DNA from 3 places in the Peribacillus sp. NPDC096448 genome. Region 1 is predicted to be linked to each of the others. Evidence: riboswitches for the same ligand, from Rfam matches in the RefSeq annotation. Region 1 holds a riboswitch; each other region holds the start of a gene.
What was found. Region 1 has a riboswitch for S-adenosylmethionine ahead of ACIQ0C_RS12395 (O-acetylhomoserine aminocarboxypropyltransferase/cysteine synthase family protein). Riboswitches for the same ligand answer to the same signal wherever they lie in the genome.
Positions count from the first base shown of each region.

Region 2: it holds a riboswitch for S-adenosylmethionine, as region 1 does, so the genes downstream of both, ACIQ0C_RS13075 (5-methyltetrahydropteroyltriglutamate--homocysteine S-methyltransferase) here and ACIQ0C_RS12395 (O-acetylhomoserine aminocarboxypropyltransferase/cysteine synthase family protein) in region 1, are expected to answer to the same signal.
Region 3: it holds a riboswitch for S-adenosylmethionine, as region 1 does, so the genes downstream of both, ACIQ0C_RS04380 (bifunctional homocysteine S-methyltransferase/methylenetetrahydrofolate reductase) here and ACIQ0C_RS12395 (O-acetylhomoserine aminocarboxypropyltransferase/cysteine synthase family protein) in region 1, are expected to answer to the same signal.

Region 1 is NZ_JBIWEU010000006.1:126,659-134,497, forward strand. It holds gene ACIQ0C_RS12360 (3-hydroxyacyl-CoA dehydrogenase/enoyl-CoA hydratase family protein) at 1-1,288, shown strand, start outside; gene ACIQ0C_RS12365 (acetyl-CoA C-acetyltransferase) at 1,360-2,538, shown strand; gene ACIQ0C_RS12370 (acyl-CoA dehydrogenase family protein) at 2,608-4,395, shown strand; gene ACIQ0C_RS12375 (arsenate reductase family protein) at 4,537-4,893, shown strand; gene gcvH (glycine cleavage system protein GcvH) at 4,989-5,369, shown strand; gene ACIQ0C_RS12385 (toprim domain-containing protein) at 5,464-5,829, shown strand; gene ACIQ0C_RS12390 (thioredoxin family protein) at 5,833-6,141, shown strand; SAM riboswitch class I at 6,291-6,397, shown strand; gene ACIQ0C_RS12395 (O-acetylhomoserine aminocarboxypropyltransferase/cysteine synthase family protein) at 6,498-7,808, shown strand.
Region 2 is NZ_JBIWEU010000006.1:260,722-268,560, reverse strand. It holds gene ACIQ0C_RS13100 (glycerol-3-phosphate dehydrogenase/oxidase) at 1-1,194, opposite strand, end outside; gene glpK (glycerol kinase GlpK) at 1,499-2,989, opposite strand; gene ACIQ0C_RS13090 (MIP/aquaporin family protein) at 3,011-3,835, opposite strand; gene ACIQ0C_RS13085 (glycerol-3-phosphate responsive antiterminator) at 4,064-4,606, opposite strand; gene ACIQ0C_RS13080 (hypothetical protein) at 4,779-5,198, opposite strand; SAM riboswitch class I at 5,353-5,454, shown strand; gene ACIQ0C_RS13075 (5-methyltetrahydropteroyltriglutamate--homocysteine S-methyltransferase) at 5,537-6,640, shown strand; gene ACIQ0C_RS13070 (hypothetical protein) at 6,771-7,295, opposite strand; gene ACIQ0C_RS13065 (CaiB/BaiF CoA transferase family protein) at 7,572-7,839, opposite strand, start outside.
Region 3 is NZ_JBIWEU010000002.1:86,038-93,876, reverse strand. It holds gene ACIQ0C_RS04380 (bifunctional homocysteine S-methyltransferase/methylenetetrahydrofolate reductase) at 1-1,236, opposite strand, end outside; SAM riboswitch class I at 1,340-1,438, opposite strand; gene ACIQ0C_RS04375 (MOSC domain-containing protein) at 1,556-2,200, opposite strand; gene ku (non-homologous end joining protein Ku) at 2,693-3,535, opposite strand; gene ligD (DNA ligase D) at 3,686-5,533, shown strand; gene dapF (diaminopimelate epimerase) at 6,089-7,075, opposite strand; gene ACIQ0C_RS04355 (NCS2 family permease) at 7,257-7,839, opposite strand, start outside.

The sequences.
Region 1 (7,839 bases):
GGCGTTAGTGTATTCTGCCCAGTTGCTTGGAGACATCGCGGACGACATCGTGGCGATCGATCAAGCGATGAAATGGGGCTTCGGATGGTCCACAGGACCTTTTGAAACCTGGGATGCGATAGGTGTAGAAAAATCGGTAGCCCGAATGGAAGCGGAAGGCATCACTGTTCCGCAATGGGTGAAGGATATGCTAGCTAAAGGCATCACGTCTTTCTATAAAGAAGAAAATGGCATGGTTCACTATTATGATAATGGTGAATATAAAGAACTTGTCGAAAATCCTAAAGTGATCAATCTTAAAGCGATCAAGAAGCAAAAAGGCGTAATCAAGAAAAACAGTGGTGCAAGCTTGATTGATATCGGCGATGGAGTGGCTCTGCTTGAATTCACTTCACCGAATAATGCAATCGGTCTGGATATCATTCAAATGATCAATGCGGCGGTCGACGAAGCGGAAGCGAATTTTAAAGGACTGGTCATCGGAAACCAAGGAAAGAATTTCTGTGTCGGCGCTAATATTGCAATGATGCTGATGGAAGCGCAGGATGACAATATTTTTGAACTCGATATGGTCATCAGCCAATTCCAACAGGCGATGCTTAAAATTAAGTACAGTGCAGTTCCTGTAGTGGTTGCCCCGTTTAATATGACACTTGGCGGGGGGGCTGAAGTGTCCCTTCCGGCAGCGCGCATCCAGGCAACGACTGAAACGTATATGGGACTAGTGGAACCTGGTGTAGGTTTGATCCCAGGCGGGGGCGGGACTAAGGAACTTTATGTGAAGACGTTGAGGAATATGCCGAAGGGTGTAGATTTCGACTTACAAAAAGTGGCCAACCAAGTATTTGAAACGGTCGCCATGGCAAAAGTTTCGACCTCCGCCGAGGAAGCGAGAGGGAATAATTTCCTCAATTCAGCTGATGGAATAAGCGTGAATGCGGATCATCAGCTATATGATGCGAAACAGGCGGTACTTTCCATGCATGAACAAGGCTATACCGCTCCAGCCCGCACAAAGATCCCTGTCGTAGGTGAAACTGGATATGCCGCACTTCTATTAGGGGCGGAATCCATGCGCCTTTCAGGATTCTTATCAGAACATGACCTTGTCATAGCCAAAGAGCTTGCATACGTCCTGGCAGGAGGAAAACTCCCATTTGGCACGGAAGTAGATGAACAGTATATCTTGAACCTAGAAAAACAGGCATTCCTAAAACTGATTTCGACTCCGAAATCCCAGGCAAGGATGCAGCACATGCTCGTTAAAGGTAAACCACTCCGTAATTGATGAATAGATGAAGATATGGCCAAAACGAGATCAATAGATCGATAGCTTAAAAATGAGTAAGGGGGATCCTCATGAAAGAAGCGGTAATAGTAGCTGGAGCTAGGACTCCGGTAGGAAGAGCGAAAAAAGGTTCTCTTGCTAGTGTACGTCCTGATGATTTAGGGGCTCTTGTCGTAAAGGAAACGTTAAAGCGTGCCGGGAATTATGAAGGCACAATAGATGACCTGATTATCGGTTGTGCAATGCCTGAAGCGGAGCAAGGATTGAACATGGCTCGTAACATTGGAGCATTGGCAGGGTTGCCTTATACAGTACCGGCCATAACGATTAATCGTTACTGTTCAAGCGGGCTGCAAAGTATCGCATATGGAGCGGAAAGGATCATGCTCGGCCAAAGTGATACAGTCATTGCAGGCGGGGCGGAATCCATGAGCCTTTTGCCAATGATGGGCCATGTAACACGTCCGAACGCGAGACTTGCGGAAACTGCACCGGAATATTATATGGGTATGGGTCACACTGCTGAAGCCGTTGCAAAAAAATACGGCATTTCCCGTGACGATCAAGATGCATTTTCTGTTAGAAGTCATCAAAAGGCGGCTAAGGCCATTGCAGAAGGAAAGTTTTCCGATGAGATCGTACCGGTTGACGTAACCCTTCGTTCAGTGGGACCAGATCTTAAGTTAAAGGAAAAATCATTTACTTTTACACAGGATGAGGGCGTTCGTCCAGGCACGACTGCCGAAGTGCTAAGAAAACTAAGACCTGCATTCTCCGTTACAGGATCCGTAACAGCAGGGAATTCATCACAGACGAGTGATGGTGCAGCCGCGGTCATGGTCATGGACGGGGAAAAGGCTTCTTCATTAGGGATGAAACCGATGGGTAAGTTCCGTTCCTTTGCTGTAGCTGGAGTACCGCCTGAAATTATGGGCATCGGGCCGATTGCAGCCATACCTAAAGCTTTGAAGCTAGCAGGTCTTGAGTTATCAGATATTGGTTTATTTGAATTGAATGAAGCCTTTGCCTCCCAATCCATCCAAATCATTCGTGAGCTCGGATTGAATGAAGAGATTGTCAATGTAAATGGCGGAGCCATCGCCTTAGGCCATCCACTAGGATGTTCGGGAGCAAAATTGACATTAAGCCTGCTTCATGAAATGAAGCGCAGAAACCAACAGTTCGGAGTCGTGACAATGTGTATCGGCGGCGGAATGGGTGCTGCCGGAGTATTTGAATTAATGGCGTAATCCCACCCCTTCCGGAAGCTGACATGCTTCCGGCGGGTTTACTATCTTAAACACATAGGAGGAAATAACATGTCCAATCAAACTACAGATAACCTCATTAAAGGCGGAGCCTTTTTAATAGAAGATATTACGTATGATCAAGTGTTTACTCCGGAAGATTATTCTGATGAGCATAAAATGATCGCCAAAACTTCCGAGGAATTCGTAGTGAATGAAATTCTGCCGCAGGTTGAACATTTAGAAAACCATGAGTTTGACCGTTCCGTTAAATTACTGAAGCATGCAGGTGAAATCGGTTTACTTGGTGCTGATGTTCCTGAGGAATATAGCGGATTGGGCCTTGATAAAATCAGTTCGGCATTGATTACGGAAAAAATGGCACTTGCAGGCGGCTTCGGAATTACGCATGGTGCACATGTAGGTATCGGATCTTTGCCGATCGTATTATTCGGGAATGAAGACCAAAAGAAAAAATACCTTCCGTTACTTGCAACGGGTGAGAAGATTGCTGCGTATGCCTTAACGGAACCAAGCTCAGGTTCAGATGCATTGGGAGCAAAAACGACAGCGAAACTGAATGCAGAAGGAACGCACTATATTTTAAATGGTGAAAAACAATGGATTACAAATGCAGGTTTTGCAGATGTATTCTGTGTATACGCGAAAATCGACGGTGAACAATTCTCAGCTTTCATTGTTGAGCGTGATTATAAAGGCGTATCAACTGGGGCTGAAGAGAAGAAAATGGGGATCAAAAGCTCATCCACACGTACTTTAATCCTCGAAGATGTTCATGTACCAGTCGAAAACCTTTTGGGTGTAGCCGGAAAAGGGCATGTCATCGCTTTCAATATCTTGAATATCGGCCGCTATAAATTAGGCGTCGGTGCTGTTGGCGGATCCAAACGCGCCCTTGAGATTACAGCTGCTTATACGAATCAACGTCAACAATTCAAAACGAAAATTTCCGATTTTAACTTGACGAAAGAAAAACTTGCAACAATGGCAGCTAAGATTTATGCAGCAGAAAGCTCTGTATATCGTACCGTTGGCCTTTATGATCAAAGACAAAGCAAATTGACGGATGAGCAAGTGAAAGATGGGAAATCAATGGCGGCTGCAATCGCTGAATATGCGATTGAATGTTCATTGAATAAATTCTTTGCTTCCGAAGTATTGGATTACGTTACGGACGAAGGCGTACAGCTTCATGGCGGTTATGGTTTCATGCAGGAGTATGAAATTGAAAAAGCATATCGCGACTCCCGTATTAACCGGATCTTTGAAGGTACGAATGAAATCAATAGATTGCTTGTCCCGGGAACTTTCTTGAAGAAAGCGCTTAAAGGGGAGTTGCCGCTACTTCAAAAAGCTCAAGGCCTGCAAGAGGAATTAATGATGATGATGCCGGAAGAACCTGGCGATGAGCCACTGGCACAAGAAAAAATGCTTGTTAGGAACGCTAAGAAAATCGGTATTTTGGCAGCTGGGCTTGCGGCACAGAAATACGGAAAAAGTCTTGATCAAGAACAAGAAATCCTCTCCAACATTGCTGATATCGCATCCCTTGCCTATGCAGCTGAATCCGTAGTATTGCGTACGGAAAAGGCAATTGCAACTACAGGTCTGGAGAAGAACAAACAAAAAGTGCTTTACACTGAAATCTTCGTTCAGGAAGCTTTCAATGAAATAGAACAGCATGCAAAGGAAACGTTAATTGCGGTGGAAACAGGGGATACTCTTCGCATCATGCTTTCCTCGCTCCGCAAGCTGACTAGACACACTCCGATCAATGTCATTGCGAAAAAACGCGAAGCTTCCGTCAAGGTAATCGAAGCGGAAAAGTATGCTCTTTAAGCAATGAGCCAGAATCCGTAAAGGGAATGCCCGCAATGGCATTCCCTTTATTTCAATTGATGAAATCGGATTGGAAATTCAAAAGACATTTCGTTGTATTGCGTGGTAAAAACGGGTATTCTATTGATAGGTGGTGAAATGATGGGCTTAACATTATATTGGTACCCAAAATGCGGTACATGCCGTAATGCGAAGAAGTGGCTGGATAATCATGAACTGCAATATGAAGCGATCCATATAGCGGATAATCCCCCTTCGCGAACTGAAATAGAACAGCTATATAAAAACAGCAATTTGGAGTTGAAGAAGTTTTTCAATACTAGCGGTCAAAAATATCGGGAGCTGGGCTTAAAGGATAAGCTGAAAGAAGCTTCTGAAGCAGAGATGCTTGATATATTGTCCACAGATGGCATGCTTCTGAAAAGGCCGATTGTTACGGATGGCACCAAAGTGACGGTAGGTTTCAAAGAAGAGCAATTCGAACAGGTTTGGAACTGAAATTTCACAAAATATTTGGTTAATTCCTTACTTAAACAAACAATCTACCTTATAATGTAATAGATAAAATAAGATGTACATATGGAGGGTTAATTATGACAACACCAAAAGAACTTCGTTACACTAAAGAACATGAATGGGTCAAAACGGAAGATGGAACAGTGCGCATTGGAATTACGGCATTCGCACAGTCCGAGCTTGGGGACATCGTATTCGTTGAGCTTCCGGAAATCGGCGATGAATTGAAAGCGAACGAACCATTTGGAAGTGTTGAATCCGTTAAGACCGTTTCTGAGCTTTATGCACCTATCAGTGGCAAGGTTGTTGAAGTAAACGAAGATTTAAGTGACAACCCTGAATATGTAAATGAGTCTCCTTATGAAAAGGCATGGATGGTCGTGCTTGAACCATCTAATGGCAGTGATATTGAAAACTTGATGAGCGCTGAAGAGTATGAGAGTTTAATCAACGGTTAATAAGAAGGAGAGGGGGGACTGAAAAGGCCTGCTCTCTTTTTCATTTTGTACAGTGGGTGAGTTGCGCACATAATTCGTGAGATGGAGTGATGACATGGAGTGGGGCGAATTCGAAAAAGTGATCATAGTAGAAGGCAGTTCCGATAGAAGAAAAGTTGCCTCCGTTTTAAATGAAGATGTGGAAATAAGATGTACGAATGGGACCATATCATTAACTAAGCTGGATGAATTAGTGGAAGAATTGATGGACCGTGATGTTTATCTCCTTTTTGACGCAGATGAATCAGGAGAAAAGCTGCGGAAGCAGTTCCGAAGGGAAATGCCGGAAGCGAACCACCTGTATATCAATAAAATGTACAAAGAAGTGGAAAGCTCACCCGAACATCATATCGCAACTGTGCTCCTATCTGCCAATATGAATGTGAAAATGAAATTTTTAAGTCAAAGGGTGAACGACTAATTGATGCAGGAATGGAAAGAAGAAGAGTGTAAGCTTGCTGTTGAAAGTGGGGAAACCTTTTGCTTATATTTATATACGCCTTTATGCGGCACCTGTCAGGTGGCATCCAAGATGCTGACGATAGCCTTGGAGCTTTTCCCGGAATTGAAGGCAGGCAAAATGAATATGAACTATGTCCAAGCAATTGCCGAATCATATGAAATCGAAAGTGTTCCTTGCTTATTGCTTTTCAAAGAAGGACAGCTGCACAAAAAAATATATGCCTTTCAATCCGTTCCTTATTTGTACGGATTGCTTAAGGAAATCAGCTAGGAAACCAATCAGATCCGTGGTTGGTTTCTTTGTTGCGTACATTTGAATGCAAGTTGAAAATAAACAAAGAATATTCTAACAATTCATTGACTGATTTATTCTAAAATGCTATATTTTGAATTAAGTAAAGTAACGGCAGAATTTAATAGTTCTTATCAAGAGTGGCGGAGGGACTGGCCCGACGAAGCCCGGCAACCGGTATAAATTTTATATACGGTGCTAATTCCAGCAGAGTGTTGGCTCTGGTAGATGAGGTGTGTTCTTGAAACCTCTTCTTATTGAAGTGGTTTTTTTGTTTATAAAAGGCCAGATTTCATAAAATTCCAATTAAATCCATAAAAAAGAGGAGAATTAATATGTCAGGGAAAAAGTTGCGTTTCGAAACATTGAGTGTTCATGGCGGTCTGCAAGCTGATGAAACAGGTGCCCGTGCAGTTCCTATCTACCAAAGCAATGCATACTTGTTCAAAGACACCGACCATGCAGCGAATTTATTTGGCCTAAAGGAGAATGGATATATATATACACGGCTTCATAATCCCACGGTCAGCGTTTTTGAGGAAAGAATGGCCTTACTGGAAGGCGGTATCGGCGGATTGGCAACGGCAAGCGGGATGGCGGCCATCTCACTTTCAATCCTGAATATTGCCGCTTCAGGGGATGAGATTGTTTCAGCCTCTACCTTATATGGCGGTACGTATAACCTTTTTGAAAATACTCTTCCTAAATATGGGATAAAAGTGAAATTCGTTTCTCCAGATGACCCTGAAAATTTCAAAAGGGCGATTACGCCAAGAACTAAAGCCATTTTTGCTGAAACGATCGGAAATCCAAGTTTGAGGGTGCTTGATATTGAAGCGGTAGCGGAAATCGCCCATGAAGCCGGCATACCTTTAATCATTGATAATACCTTCGCGACACCGTATCTTTGCAGACCAATTGATTTTGGAGCGGATATCGTCATCCATTCCGCTACAAAATGGCTTCTTGGAAATGGAACGACGCTAGGCGGTGTCATCGTGGATGGAGGGGAATTCGATTGGAACTCGCCAAACTACCCTGGCTTCACGGAGCCTGACCCAAGTTACGACAATCTGGTATACGCCGAGGCAGTTGGACCTGCCGCATTCATAACGAAAGCCCGAGTCCAGTTACTCCGTGATTTGGGCCCTGCGCTAAGTGCCCAAAGTGCATTCCAGTTTACGCTTGGACTTGAAACGCTCCATGTTAGGATGAAAGAGCATCTATCAAACACCAAGTCTGTCATTAAATATTTAAAAAACCATCCTGCCGTGACTTGGGTTTCACATCCCGGTGATGAGGATCATCCCGATAAAGCCCTTGCGGATAAATATTTGCCAAAGGGAGCTGGATCTGTCGTCACATTTGGGATACAAGGTAATCGCGAAGCTGGGGCAAAACTTATCAATTCGGTGGAATTATGGTCCCATGTGGCGAATGTAGGGGATGCGAAGAGCTTGATCATCCACCCAGCCAGTACGACCCATCAACAATTGAATGAGGCAGGTCTTGCAAAAGCGGGTGTGCGTGCCGACCAAGTCCGTTTATCCATTGGGATTGAAAATGTAGAGGATTTAATAGAAGATTTGGAGCAGGCAATTGAAAAGGCGACGAATATCGTCTCCTTGACTTCCAAGACGGTTTAAGCAAAGTTCCTGTTCATTGTTGTACTAGAAA
Region 2 (7,839 bases), 130 kb from region 1:
TTTATTGGATTGCTGGGCAAGCTTCCCTGCCAAAAGGTCGACCGTCGTTTTGGCCATTTTTCGATAACCGGTCAATTTCCCACCCGCAATCGTGATAAGGCCAGAATCGGACTCCCATATTTCATCTTTCCTTGAAATCTCAGAAGGATCTTTCCCTTCTTCAAGAATCAACGGCCTTACCCCAGCCCAGCTGGATTCGATATCATCATCCGTAATGTTCACTTCTGGAAACATATAATGTATGGAGTTTAATAGATAGGCACGGTCTTCGGAAGTAACGGTCGGCACTGCAGGGTCACCATCATAAAAAGTATCCGTAGTCCCTACATAAGCTTTACCGGCTCTCGGGATGGCAAAAATCATCCGGCCATCAGGCGTGTCAAAATAAAGTGCCTGCTTCAACGGGAATTTCGATTGGTCGATGACCACATGAACACCCTTGGATAGCTTCAGCGTCTTCCCTTGTTTCGATTGGTCCTTCTCACGAATGGAATCCACCCACGGACCTGCTGCATTGATAACTTTGTCTGCGTATATTTCATAAGCATCACCTGAAAGCAAATCGGCAACTTGGACTCCGTTCACCTTACCGTTTTCATATAACAATTTATCTACTTTTGTATAATTTATCGGTGTTGCACCTTTATCGACAGCCGCCTTCATGACTTCAATCGTAAGACGTGCATCATCTGTCCGATATTCAACATAGTAGCCTCCGCCCTTCAGTCCCTCTTTCTTGACGAGAGGCTCTTTTTTAAGTGTTTCATCCGCAGAAAGCATTTTCCTGCGTTCGGATTTTTTAACCCCCGCAAGGAAATCATATACCCGAAGTCCAATGGAGGTACTGAATTTCCCGAAGGTGCCTCCTTTATGCATCGGTAACAGCATCCATTCCGGCGTGGTCACATGCGGTCCATTCTCATAAACGATTTCTCGCTCTTTACCAACCTCGGCAACCATTTTTATTTCAAATTGCTTCAAATACCGCAAGCCGCCATGAACAAGTTTTGTCGAGCGGCTTGAAGTACCTGCAGCAAAATCCTGCATTTCAACCAAAGCCACTTTCATCCCACGGGTCGTTGCATCCAGGGCGATCCCTGCACCTGTAATTCCCCCACCAATGACAACCACATCATATTTCTCTTTTTTCAGAGTTTCGACCGTTTCTGCCCGATATATATTTGAAAACCTCATGCCTGACTCCTCCTTTAAGTATTGCATTCTATTGTTTTTTTGTATGAATTCTGCGTTTACTCGTGAATTCTGCACTTTTACTCGTGAATTCGGTCATTATATTCAATTGGTTCATTTGTTCGCATAGTTTATATAGATATTAATATCCCTAATCTGCCATTAAAAACAAAAAAAGAGACCATAAATGCACATTATCGAATTAACGATAACGCATTCATGGTCTCTCCTGTTCTCCGGCCGAGTTATTAACTTGATTTCATTATAGCATACTCCAGCTCATTTGAGAAAGAATACATGTTGTTTTTTATTTAAACGCCATAGCGGCATGTACGGCTTTCTTCCAGCCTTCATATAATTTTTCACTATCTTGCTCTTCCATGGATGGTTTAAAGGTTTTGTCTACCGCCCATTGCCGGGAGATTTCTTCTTGATCCTTCCAATACCCGACAGCAAGGCCGGCTAAGTATGCAGCACCTAATGCTGTAGTTTCGTTTATGGTCGGCCTCTCGACAGGCACCCGTAATAAGTCGCTTTGGAATTGCATCAGGAAGTCATTCTTGACTGCCCCGCCATCCACTCTTAATGTTTGCAGCTCGATTCCTGAATCCGCCTCCATTGCATCAAGGACATCCTTCGTTTGATACGCAAGTGATTCAAGTGTGGCACGAATGAAATGTTCTTTCGATGTGCCGCGCGTCAAACCAAAAACGGCTCCCCGCACTTCGCTGTCCCAATATGGAGTTCCAAGTCCTACAAAAGCCGGTACCACATATACTCCATCCGTACTTTCCACCCGTTTTGCATAGGTTTCGCTGTCCTTGGCATCATGAAGCATCCTTAGGCCATCGCGCAGCCATTGGATGGCGGAGCCAGCTACGAATATACTGCCTTCCAGTGCATATTCGACCTTCCCATTCAGTCCCCAGGCAAGGGTCGTCAATAGTCCGTGTTCGGAACTGACAGCCTTGGCTCCTGTATTCATGAGCATGAAACAGCCTGTTCCATACGTATTTTTAGCCATTCCTTCATTAAAGCAGGCTTGGCCGAATAATGCTGCCTGCTGATCACCGGCTGCCCCGGCGATCGGAATCGATTGGCCGAAGAAATGATATTCGATCGTACGTGCATATTCCTCAGAGGAAGGCCTTACTTCCGGCAGCATCGACTTTGGTACAGTCAATATCTCAAGCAGTTCTTCATCCCATTTCAGTTCATGGATATTATACATCAATGTCCGGGATGCATTGGAATAGTCCGTTACATGGGCCTTGCCTCCTGATAGCTTCCAGATCAGCCAAGTATCGATGGTACCGAATAACAGCTTGCCTTCATCCGCCTTTTGTCGTGCCCCTTCCACATTATCGAGGATCCATTTCACTTTCGTTCCGGAAAAATAGGCATCTATCAACAATCCCGTTTTATCCCGGAATAAATCATTTAGTCCCTTTTCCTTCAAATCATCACAGATTTCACTTGTTTGCCTGGACTGCCATACAATCGCATTATAGACAGGGGCACCTGTTTCTTTATCCCAAACGACTGCCGTTTCACGCTGATTGGTGATCCCGATACCGGCAATTTGCTCTGGCTTTATACCCGATTCAGATAGTACACCGGCAATCACCGCCAGGATCGATCCCCAAATCTCATTGGCGTTATGCTCGACCCAGCCTGGTTTAGGGAAATGCTGTGTGAATTCCTTTTGGGAGGAATGGACGATTTCCCCCTTTTCATTAAATAAAATCGCCCGCGAACTTGTTGTTCCTTGATCTAATGATAAAATGTATTTTTCCATTGTGTATGCCCCTCCTTTTAATTAACTAGCGATATTTCTGCTATCCAATTCATGTGACTGTTTTTTACCAAAAGCATAGGCTAATATCAATAGTACCAGGCTTGCACCCAAAACAGACCAAAATCCTGCCGTTATTTCCCCCATAAAGAATGCTTTATAACAAACGGCACCAAGTGAACCCCCAACAATCGGTCCAACGACCGGAATCCATGAATACCCCCAATTGGAATTGCCTTTACCAGGTATCGGCAGCAAAAAGTGAGCGATGCGCGGCCCCAGGTCACGGGCCGGATTAATGGCGTATCCTGTCGTTCCCCCAAGTGACATCCCGATCACGACAATCAATAACCCGACTGCGAATGGGTTTAGGCCCTCTGTAAAATCATTGGCACCTATAAATAATAAACCAAGAATAAGGATGAAAGTTCCAATCATCTCACTTAATAGATTTGAAAATGTGTGCGGGATCGCAGGCGAAGTCGCGAACACACCAAGCTTCGCTCCTGGATCATCCGTAGCTTTCCAGTGTGGCAAATAGTGCAGGAATACTAGAGTTGCGCCGAGGATCGCGCCAATCATTTGGGCAACGATATAACCGGGCACATCACTCCATGGAAATTCTCCAATAATGGCAAACCCTAATGTGACCGCCGGGTTTAAATGCGCCCCGCTTATGGACCCCACTGCAAAAACACCCATGGTAACAGCCAACCCCCACGCAATCGTGATAACGATCCAGCCAGCATCTTTTGCATAGGAGCCCTTTAAGGATGAACCAGCACCAATACCTGCCCCGAATAAAACCAATATCATCGTACCTAACACTTCTCCCCAAAATGAAGTCATGATAAAACGCCTCCCCTGATAAATTTTTAAACCTTGCCAACAAATAAAAGGAGATCCGCAGCAGAACTATCTTCATAAAAAAATTATGAATAGATCTGTTGTGAATCTCCTAGTCTCCTTCACATTTATTAACTTGTACTGTAAAATATACTAGGTTATGAAAACGCTGTCAATATTTTGTAAAAAAAATTAATCTATTTTTCTGTAATTTTTTTCAATTTCCCCCTATTAGACGATATCCCATAATTCAGTTTTTGAAGTGGTGATTGACGACGCCCCGGCATCAAGGGCATTCAGGACTTCATCCGAAGTACGTATGAGGCCACCTGCAAAAATCGGTGTCTGCAACCGTTCCTTCACTTCTTTTATCATCCATGGCATAGCGCCCGGCAGTACTTCGATATAATCCGGCTTGGTTTTCTGCACCAGCTTATAACTTTTCTCAAGCGCATGTGAGTCTATTAAAAAGATTCGCTGGATGGCAATGACCCCCTTTTGCTTCGCCTTCAATATAACGTTTGATTTGGTAGAAATCAGCCCATAGGGATTATATTCCTGACAAATGAATTCTGTCGCGTACTCATCGCTTCTTATGCCATGGATCAAATCGACATGATAGATCATTTTCTTATTATGCTGCTTTGCCATCATGCTTACATTTTTCAATTGTGATATATGCAAATCAAGAAACACACCTATTTCATAGGAACTTTCTAGAAATCTTTCAAAATCCTTCATGCTTGCCGAAGCAGGCAAAATCTTCTGATCCATTATTATCCTCCTCATTCCCAGAAAAACTCAAAACTTCAAGTCATTTAGTATATTTTAAAGAGCTTGATTTATCAAACACATTTTTTTCATGAACAATGTCATCTTAACACTAACATAACTGGCACACTCTTTATAGATTGCAGCTAAGGATGTATGTAAAATATCCCTTAAATCATAAAGAAAGTTTCATTTTCAAAGCACCTTCGACGAGTTCATACGATTTAATTGTGCCAATGGGAATTTTTCTCACGATGCTCCACGCATTAGCATTGATTTTGATCGCTCTTTTTTCATATTCAAAAAATGGCGGTCTGTTAAATATCCTTTGGTTGATGAAATTACTGTCAATTGGTTCCATTCCCACTAATTCAAACGTAATCGTTCTTCTTTCCACATGAACCGGTTTTAATATAATCCGGAAAGCTACGTCTTTCTTAAACATCATTTTCTTCACTTCCATCGTTCCGGAAAGCACAATATGCTTTGGTGTAATCTCGACTTTAATTTCCTGGCCAGATGATTTCATTTTTATGATTCTCTCTATCATGGCTTCAGTTACCGTTATCGGTATGCCACTTTTGAATGGACTCATCCTTGCATTCCCCCCACTCAAAGCATATGCCGGATTCCCTGATGCGGTTAATATTTCAGCCCGAATCAATAAACGGTATATTCTAAATATTCCAGCTCCAGCCCTTGACCTTTATAAAAACTACCTGTATAGTCATAGTTAATTTAATAGACAACTCTTATCCAGAGAGGTGGAGGGACTGGCCCTTTGATGCCTCAGCAACAGACTGATCTTGTACTGTGCTAATTCCAGAAGTGTAAAAGCTTGAAGATAAGAAGAGTATATAGCTTTGTTGCCAACACCTCTTCTTATTTTTAAGAAGAGGTTTTTTATTTTTAAAAGGAAAGAAGGAATGCAACATGTCCATCACATTAACGAAAGCACCATTCAGGGCGGACCACGTCGGAAGTTTATTAAGACCAGAACGTTTACATATTGCCAGGAAACAATTTAGGGATGGTACCCTTTCGGCAGAGCGGCTCCGTGAAGTTGAAACCGAAGAAATCGAACGGATTGTCGATAAACAAATTGAAGTTGGATTAGAGGCCGTTACGGACGGTGAGTTCAGGCGAACATGGTGGCACTTTGACTTCCTCGAACATTTAAATGGCATCGAGGGATATGTTACTGAAAAAGGCCTCACATTCGATGGTGTGGAAACAGAGAGATATAATGTCCGCAATACCGGGAAGGTTTCATTCAACCCTGAACATCCCTTCATTCGTGATTTCATTGAATTGGACCAAATCGTGAACGGACGTGCAGTTGCCAAGCAAACCATTCCCAGTCCGAATCAATTATTTGCTGCAGGCATTCATAATGCAGACATCTACCCTGATATTGAAGAATATGCAAATGATATCATCAAAGCCTATCAGCACGCTTTGAAAGCCTTTTATGAAGCAGGTGTGCGTTATCTTCAATTGGATGATGTATATATTGCCAGACTTTCATCTCCAGATTTCCAGTTCAAAGATGGAAAATATACGAGGGAACAGTTAATTGATCTTGCACTTCGTGTCATTAATGGAGCATTGGAAGGCAAACCAGAAGACCTTGTCGTCACTACCCACCTATGTCGCGGAAACTACCAGTCGACATGGGCGTTTGAAGGTAGCTATGCCCGTATCGCCCCAACTTTATTGGCAAAAGAAAAAGTGGATGGATTCTTCTTGGAATATGATGATCAACGCTCAGGGGATTTCAAACCATTGGAATACATTCCAAATGGCGGAGCACGTGTCGTCCTGGGAGTCGTCACTTCAAAAAATGGAGAAATCGAAGACAGGGAAGCTGTTAAGGCACGCATCAAAGAAGCCTCGGAATTCGTTCCGCTCGAACAATTATGCTTAAGCCCTCAATGCGGCTTCGCCTCCACCCATCACGGCAACAAGCTAACCGAAGATCAGCAATGGGAAAAGCTGAAATTCGTCGTTGAAGCAGCAAAAGAAGTATGGGAATGATTATTTTCCGTAGGCTTTGAAACTTATTTACAGGATTCATACAACCTAATCGGCTTTAAGCGTGCCGATTAGGTTTACACTTAAAATCCGAAAGCAAACAAAAAAAGAACGGCCACCTGCACGTCCCTTTTTACTTGCAGCTATCTTCATCATCCATTTTCTTCACAAATATATCATCCGTCACCCTATTTTCCAGCTTGTTTCTCAAGGCCAATTCCGCAGCCTTCCCATCACTAGGCGATCCGTCCGAGAAATACATAGGAAACAAGGAGAAAAACATAATATAGAATGAAAAATAGATAAATTGATACCAGATTACCGAGCTGTCCAGGATATTCTGATACACTAAGCTATATATGATCAGCATGCTGATCAAATTAAAGATAGCCCCCCCTAAATAGATCAGCGTATTCGTCAATCGATTATCATGTTTCAATCCCTTGAACTCGCAAGTCCCATTCCAGAAATAATATTTCCTCACTTCTATGTTCCGAAAGGCGAAAAGCTTATTACCACAACCGATCAAGATTTTCTTTTCTGATCCCCCAAAGATCGTAACAAAGAAAATATGCCCGCTCAAATGTATCAGTGTAACGATCGGCATGATCAAAAAAAAGGAAAATAGAAATTTAATGATATCAGAGAGACCAAACATATTTAACTACCCCTCCTCACCAGAGCCATTTCTTTACCAGGATGCTACTCTGATACCCTGCCCACACTAGTTATAACTAGTAAATTTTCACAGTGGTAATATGTTGCTTTCCACAAGTGATAAGAGGATAATCGTTCTCCTTCTGCTTAATTTGGACTGTTTCCAACATATCCCCGGACTCCATCTTAATTTGACCCTCCTCCTGCTTTTCCGGCATTCAAAAAAGGCTATCTCCTTCCAAAGAACCCGGAAAAGTGATAGCCTTTACATCTTTATTTAGCGATTGGGGGTTCGAAGAATTTCTGCGTTGTTTTGTCCTGGCCTCAAGCCTGCATGTTTATATTCAGGGGTGAAAACCGATGTTTTGATCGGGCAGGCGATTTGCTTTTGGACATTTCCTTTTCCGTCAGGTACCTCGACGATCATTCCCCTCGCCTTCAATTGGGGATGCTCGGCCGCTTCGGTGAAGGTCAGCACTGGTTCTGCACATGCCTCGAAATCAGCGAATATCTTCTGCCATTCATGAAAATCCCTTTCGAGGAAA
Region 3 (7,839 bases), on a different contig from region 1:
GATGATCAATATTTCGTTCAGCCCCACCGTCTGCAGACCCATTAAATGTGACTGCAGGCCAATCAAATTTCGATCACGGCATGTTATATGCACCATCGGCTTTATATTCAATTGGTTCTTCAGTAAATTAGCCAGTGCATCATTCGCTATCCTTGGTGAGGCAAGTGAATTATCCGCTAATGTTATGGAATCGACCCCTGCTTTTTTCAAAACCTCAGCACCAGTCATGAAGCTCTCTATTCCCAACTTTTTCGGTGGATCAAGCTCAACAAGAATCGTCCTTTCTGTTTTGGCCTTTTCGTACAGGGGAAGTTCCAATTCTCTAACGCTCACTTCAATTTTTTCTATTTCGCGGGATTTCGTATATTTATATTTTACTGGAACCAAACTTCCAATCGCATTCTTTACAGCTTGAATGTGCAGTGGAGTCGTTCCACAGCACCCGCCTATGATTGCGGCACCTTGCTTACGAAGTTCCAGGGCACTGGAACCGAAATATTCCGGCACAGCTTTATAGACGAGCCTTCCATCGACATAATCCGGCAGGCTGGCATTAGGGTATATGGCAATCGATGCTTGCTTTGGCAAACTCACTTCTTCCAAGGCCCGAATCATATGATGTGGACCAAGACGGCAATTCACACCAACCACATCGGCTCCCAATTGCTCGAGTTTTTGAAAGGCTTCATTTAAATGGATTCCATTTTGAAGATTGCCCAGTTCATGCATCGAGACATTGGCGATGATCGGCAGTCCAGTTTCATTTTTAACGATTTGCAGGACGGTTTCCAGTTCTTCCAGGTCATAAAATGTTTCCAAGAGAATCCCATCAGGGTTTTCCATCAACAGACTGTATAGCTGTTCACGAAAACCCCGTTTTATCTCTTCCAAGCTTAAATCCGATTTCCTGATACTCCGCTGTGCCCCTATGGTACCGAAGACGTATGCCTTTCCTTTTGCCGCTTTTTTAGCAAGAATGACTCCCTGGCGATTGATTCTGCTCACTTCATCTTCCAGTCCATACCGTTTCAATTTGCTGAAACTGGCTCCGTAAGTATTCGATTGAAGGATATCTGCACCAGCTTCCAGATAAGCACGATGGATGGACTCTATTTGATCTGGGTTTGTGCAGTTTAATTCCTCATAACATTGATCGATGCCATTAGAGTACAGTAGGGTCCCCATTGCCCCTTCCCCAACCAGCATTCTTTCTTTCACTTCTTTACGAAAATTCATCATTACACCCTCTCTCAAAAACAATCCTGTTTTTGTCGTAGTCTATGAGTATGAGAGAAAAGGAAAAAAACCTTCTCAAAGAAGAAGGTTTATTGAAACATTCTCCTCATCTATCAAGCTCTGCTTGCTGGATTTAGCACCTTTGCCTAAGCTGGTTGCTGAGGTTTCTTCGGGCCAGTCCCTCCACCTCTCTCGATAAGATCCAATTATATAATTTTCACAAGATTTCAAAATTTGATTATATTTAATTTACATTAATAATCTGTCAATTTCAATACCTGATCGACATTTTTTTCACTTTTGCAAAATTCATTCAATCTTATGCAGCTTCAACCCTCTTCAAGATCCTTTGTTTCCAGTCTTCCGCTAACGAGTCTAGTGTAAGTAAAGCCTTAGCGCCTTCCAGGCCATCTCGTTTATGAAGGATGACATCTGCTGCATAATGAACTGAAATTTTTCCTTGCAAACGATCTATTAGCACGATCTCGTTTTGTTTATTTATCGTTCCTTCTCGAAGTACTCTTGCAAAATAACCAGTGAAACCCGTTTTCAGCACGAGTTCCAAAAACTTAGGTTCTTGATTGAAGTGGGAAATGGTCGAACAAGGTATCCTCCCCTGGTTAATTTGAACAATCACATCGCCTATTTGATAAATATCGCCGATATAAGTTGTTTCTTCCTTCATCCCCACTATGGTTAAATTTTCACCGAATGCAGGGATATCCAGCTTTTTAGAGAATTTTTCATTCCATAATGAATAATGCTCAAATGGGTAAAAGCACAAAGCCCGATCAGGACCTCCATGGAACTTTACATTACCCACGCCATCACCGATTATGCCTGCTTTAGTCACTGTCAGATTATCCTGTGCTTGTTTATTCATGGCTGAAAAGATATCGATATTCGAATAAATTTCATGTTTCGGCTTTCCCGCATGAAGTGATTTGATTTTTCCATTTTCCATTTTGCATCTTCCATTCATATTTAATTTAAATAACCCTGTATGTATAAATTATACTAAAAATCCATTTTATTCTGTAACTTTTTATATGTATATGAAATGAAAAAGCCAAATGTGCATGAAATGGGCAAAATATCATTGATTTCCAGAAAAATTCATAGGTTAGTTTCAGTAATTTTGTTGCTATTTCAGAATTAAATATGGTAGAATATGAACACAATATATAGTCGAAAACTACAACCGTTCGCCTATATGTTGATTTTCATGATTGAATTCCTCATTGTCGCTCTTTAGGGAGCGAATTTTTTTTGCTTTCATTCACTTCCATTTTTTTCTTTTAATCCCATTCAGTTTCTTGCGTCCTGATCGACTTAACTGTTCGCACCTTCCTTCCTCCCTGGCAGGTCCCTATCATTTCCTTATTAGAAGCCTGATTCCTTGCAAAAACAAGCAGAAAGCCGAGCGACATCATGCGTCTTCCGCTCAGCTTCCTGTTTACGCTTGTTTCTTTTTTTTCGGTGCCGCTTTCTTTCTGGTCGTCTTTTTCTTTACCGGTTCATCATGTTTTGTACGGTCTATGGATGCCTGTAATGCCTCCATTAAATCGGTTACATTGTTGGAAACTGGTTCTTTTGTTTTCGCTGTAATCGTCGTCTGTCCCGTTTTCTTTGATTCAATCAATTCTAGTAACGCGGTTCGATAGTCATCGGTGTATTTTGTCGGATCGAAGGTAGTCGTTAATTGATCTATCAATAATACGGCAGTATCGATTTCTTTTTTTACAATGGTATCATTGGCAGGGATATTCGGAACATCCGCTGTGGAGCGGACTTCATCCGGATAATGAATCGTTTCCATAACCAGGGTATTATCAACGACTCGGATTACCGCCATTTGCTCTTTGGAGCGAATGATGATTTTCGCCAAACCTACCTTATTCGATTCCTTGAGGGCCTGCCTCAAAAGGGAATAAGCTTTTATCCCCCCGTCATTTGGGGACATGTAATAACTCCGGTTAAAATAAATAGGATCTATTTCTTCAATTTTAACGAAATCCACGATTTCCACGGCTTTTTCTTCGTTTTGTTTTTTCAGTTGTTCTAGTTCATTGTCTTCCAATACAACAAACTTTCCCTTTGTATACTCAAAAGCGCGGACTATATCATCCTTCCCCACTTCTTTCTCGCATACCGGACAAACCTTTTCGTATTTAATCGGTGAATGGCATTCCTTATGCAACGTCCTCAAAGAAATATCCTTATCCTCCGTTGCAGCATGAAGTTTTATCGGAATGTTCACCAAACCGAATGATATGCTTCCCTTCCACATCGTATGCATATTCGTCACCTCATAACTTATTTTTAATGAGAAGAACAATTTTATTATTCCCCTTTGTTAAAAAAAAACCGAAAAAACAATTGCCAACTCTAACACTACGTTTTTTTGGCAAAATAATGTTATCAATTATTTGCGGAGGTAAATACAAAAATGAAACCGATGCTGCCTACCTATTACCCTGAAGCCCCCAAATCCAACGATTGGCGTTATGAAGTCAAATATGACGGCTTTAGGGCTATTTTAACAATAGACACCGATACCATAAGCATTTCGAGTCGGAATGAGAAGGAGTTATCAACTCAATTCCCAGAAATCATTGCTTACATCAAAGATCTGGACCTGGAAGATTATCTCCCGCTTCAGTTAGATGGAGAATTGGTCTGGCTTACCAATCAGGCGAAAGCGGACTTTTTTCAAATACAGTGGAGAGGACGCCTAGGGAAACAATCCTTAATTTCAGAAAATGCCCGTTTTTCCCCATGTCGGTTTATAGCGTTTGACCTGCTTCGCATCAGCGGAAAAGACGTAGCAGCTAAACCAATGGTGGAACGAAGGGAATTGATGTTGAATATGGGGGAAAAACTCGGTCTTCCTATGCCTCCTGATCCCAACGATAAGGCATTGATACAATTAATTGAGAGTTTTGACGTTTTGGATAATGCTTTGAAGAAGGTCACCCTGTTAGATGGCGAAGGGGTTGTCGCCAAGGAAATTCGAGGTGTTTGGCAAGAAGGAAGACGTACAACAACTTGGATTAAGGTGAAAAATTGGAAGACCGTTTCTTGTTTCATTACAGCATTGCACAAAGAAAATGGCTACGTGTCCCTCGCAGTTTTCAAAGAAGGTGCCGTAACGAAAATCGGAAGTGTCAAAAATGGACTGAGTGCTCGAGATAAAAGTATATTGCATCAATTGATCAAGCAAAATGCATCAGACGAAGACGCACAATTTTTTTATATCCATCCATCCATTTGCATTGAAGTTCAATTCTTACACGTATATGAGGAAAATGAATTACGTGAACCCCAGTTTTCGCAATGGCTTTTACAAACGTCTCCCGACGAATGTACCTGGGAGAAATTCGTGCTAGGGCAATATACATTTCCAGATACTGTACAAATAACTTCCAGGGATAAACCGCTTTGGATAACAGGAGGTAAACAGGTGGTAAAAGTTGAATACCTTCATTATTTAAGGGAGGTTTCAGCTTTCTTCTTACCCTTTTTGAAGGATAAGCTTCTTACAACGATCCGCTATCCTCATGGCACTTTGGATAAAGAAAGGTTTTTCCAAAAAAACAAACCTGATTATGCCCCGGACTTTATTAAAACGTTCATGGATGAGGATATCGAGTATATGCTCTGTAACGACATTGAAACCCTTCTTTGGTTTGGTAATCAACTTGCATTGGAATTTCATGCACCATTTCAGAAAGCCGGTAAAACAAGACCCGACGAAATCGTCCTGGACTTGGATCCTCCTTCCATCGAATATTTCTCCTTTGCGGTAAAGGCTGCACAGGAAATAAAAAAGGTGATGGAATCATTAAGGATTAAAGCTTTTGTAAAAACTTCAGGTAACAAAGGACTGCAAATTCACATCCCTCTGCCTGAAGACAGATTTACTTATCAGGAGACACGCATATTCACCGACTTTCTCGGTGACTACTTAACAAGTTCCAATCCGAATGATTTTACAACGGAAAGAATGAAAATAAATCGGCAGAATCGACTTTACTTGGACTTTGTGCAGCATAGTGAAGGAAAAACCATCATTCTGCCTTATTCCCCACGGGGAAATTCTTTCGCTGGTGTAGCTACTCCTTTGTTTTGGGAGGAAGTGAACGAAAGTCTCCAGTTAAAGGACTTTACGATTGAAACCATACCAAACAGAATAAAAAGGAGCGGGTGTGCATTTATGGATTACCGACTGGTGGATAATGGACCAGCCTTTTTGGAAGTATTGTCGTTCCTTAAACAAAAAAAGACCCATAACTAATTGGTAAAATGGAAAGGTGCCTCCGTGGACTCTCTTTCCGCTGGCAGGCTTTGATTTGATGCGGCTTGGCAGACAGTAGGGCGGTTAGGGAGCGGATTTCTGAAATTAACCCAACGTTTTTTTGAAGGTTAGTAATTCTGATCGTTGATTTCCACTCCAGGCACTCGCTTTCCGCGGGCGGTCCGGGAGCCTCCTCGGCGCTCACCTGCGGGGCCTCCCTTGGCCACGCTTTTCCCGCAGGAGTCTCGTACCTTACATTCCAATCAACTGGGACGTTTCTTTTTTTAAAAAAAATGTAGGCTAGTCTCATCCCGAATAATGTTTAAGACTAGGTTACCCTTCATATTTTTTTACTATAATCTTTAATGGACTGAAGAAATTTGCGACACTCCTGCCGAATAATTGGCTAGCCGGGACCCCACAGGCTCTTGATCCGAGGAGGCTTGGCAGACAGTTGGCGGAAAGGGGGCGGATTTCTGAAATCCACTGCAATTTATAAAAAAACTGCAGGCAAACTCGCTTTTTTTCGAGTTCGCCTGCAGTTTAAAATTTTCTTTATAATTTTGTTTTCAAATAACCTTGCACTTCATCCTGCAGCTTGGCATATAAGCTTGTTTCCAATTCAAAATCCTCTTTTTCAAGCATTTCAAATTTTTCAGGCTGATCTAAGTCAATTTCAATCGATACCTTGAATTCATAGGTTGCATTTCCGATTAAATCAATTGAATACGTTTGGCTTTCTTCATCATGGTGGACTACGCATTTAACTTTTCCGCCGTTATTGTAGACAGATATTGCACTTTCCAACTCGTTTAACCCAACAGAGCATGTTACTAGGCTAGAAGCCGACATCGCCGTTCCACATGCATTCGTGAAGCCTACTCCACGTTCGAATGTCCTCACATAAATGCTCCCTGGTTCCAGCTCTTTCACAAAGCTGACATTGACACCATCAGGGAAAAGCTCATTCGGTTGATTGACCTTTGTTGAAAGTTTTTCCTGCAAATCACTTTGTAAAACATCACTATCGACAAGTGAGATCAAATGTGGATTAGGAACCGCCAATGCCGAAAATAATAGGGTATCATGCAGTTCCGGCAATGTTTCGTTTTGCAGCTGTTCTTTAGCCAATACAAGAGGTAGATCCCTCACATTAAAACTTACCGGGGAAATTTCCACCTTGAAAGTCGGAATCCCCTCATAAATATCTTCCGTTTTTTCCACGAGCAGATTTGCCTTCATGGTTTCCACGATCATTTTATCGAGCCCAAGAACGTCATTCGCGTAACGTGCCACACAGCGAAGTCCATTACCGCACATTGAGGCTTCCGATCCATCCGCATTAAAGACACGCATCCGGCAATCAGCATGTTCACTTTTCATTACGAACAAAATACCATCCGCTCCAAGCCTTTCCCTATTGCATAGGGCCTTCGCGAAATTTTCCCGCTCTTCTTCAGTAAACGTCAGGGTCGTAGTCAATTCATCAATGATCAAGAAATCATTTCCTGAACCATGGCTTTTTAAACCTTCAATAATCATCCTGTCACATCCTCTAATATGCTGCTTGTCATTTATCATTTTTTTAATATTCTATATCATAGCATTTTCAAGATGGATGTGTCATCGCGTAAATCACAATTAATCCATTTTTTCGACGAAAAACCCATTAGAAAAGCGGTTGGAATAAGAATTAACTCATACCAACCGCTTTTTTGAATTATTAACCGATCATACCGATGATGAAATAGACGATAAACATTCCGGCACTTACATACATCGGTGCTGACACTTCTCTCGCTTTTCCGGTTACAAGCTTCAAGAACGGGTACAGGATGAAACCGAATGCCATTCCATCGGCAATACTGTAAGTGAAAGGAATGATCGTAATGATCATGATTGCAGGTATGCTCTCGGTTAAATCGCTGAAATCCAGCTTTTTTATATTTCCGAGCATTAAAATGCCAATGATAATTAAGATGGGGGCAATGGCGCTATCAGGGATTACTTTAATCACCGGTATAAATAGCAGTGATAGAATGAATAGCACGCCCGTCACCACCGAAGTAAAACCTGTCCTGCCTCCTGATGCGATTCCTGCTGCCGTTTCAACTGTAGCAACGGTAGGACTCGAACCGAATATACCTGAAAACAGAACGGACACACTTGTCGCCTGCAGCGACTTTTTATAGGCATCCTGGCGGTTTATGCTGTCTACATGCCCGTGCACAAGACCAATGTTTTCAAAAACAAGAACCATCGTCATCGCAAATACACTTATCCAGAATTCAATCCGGTTCGCTTCC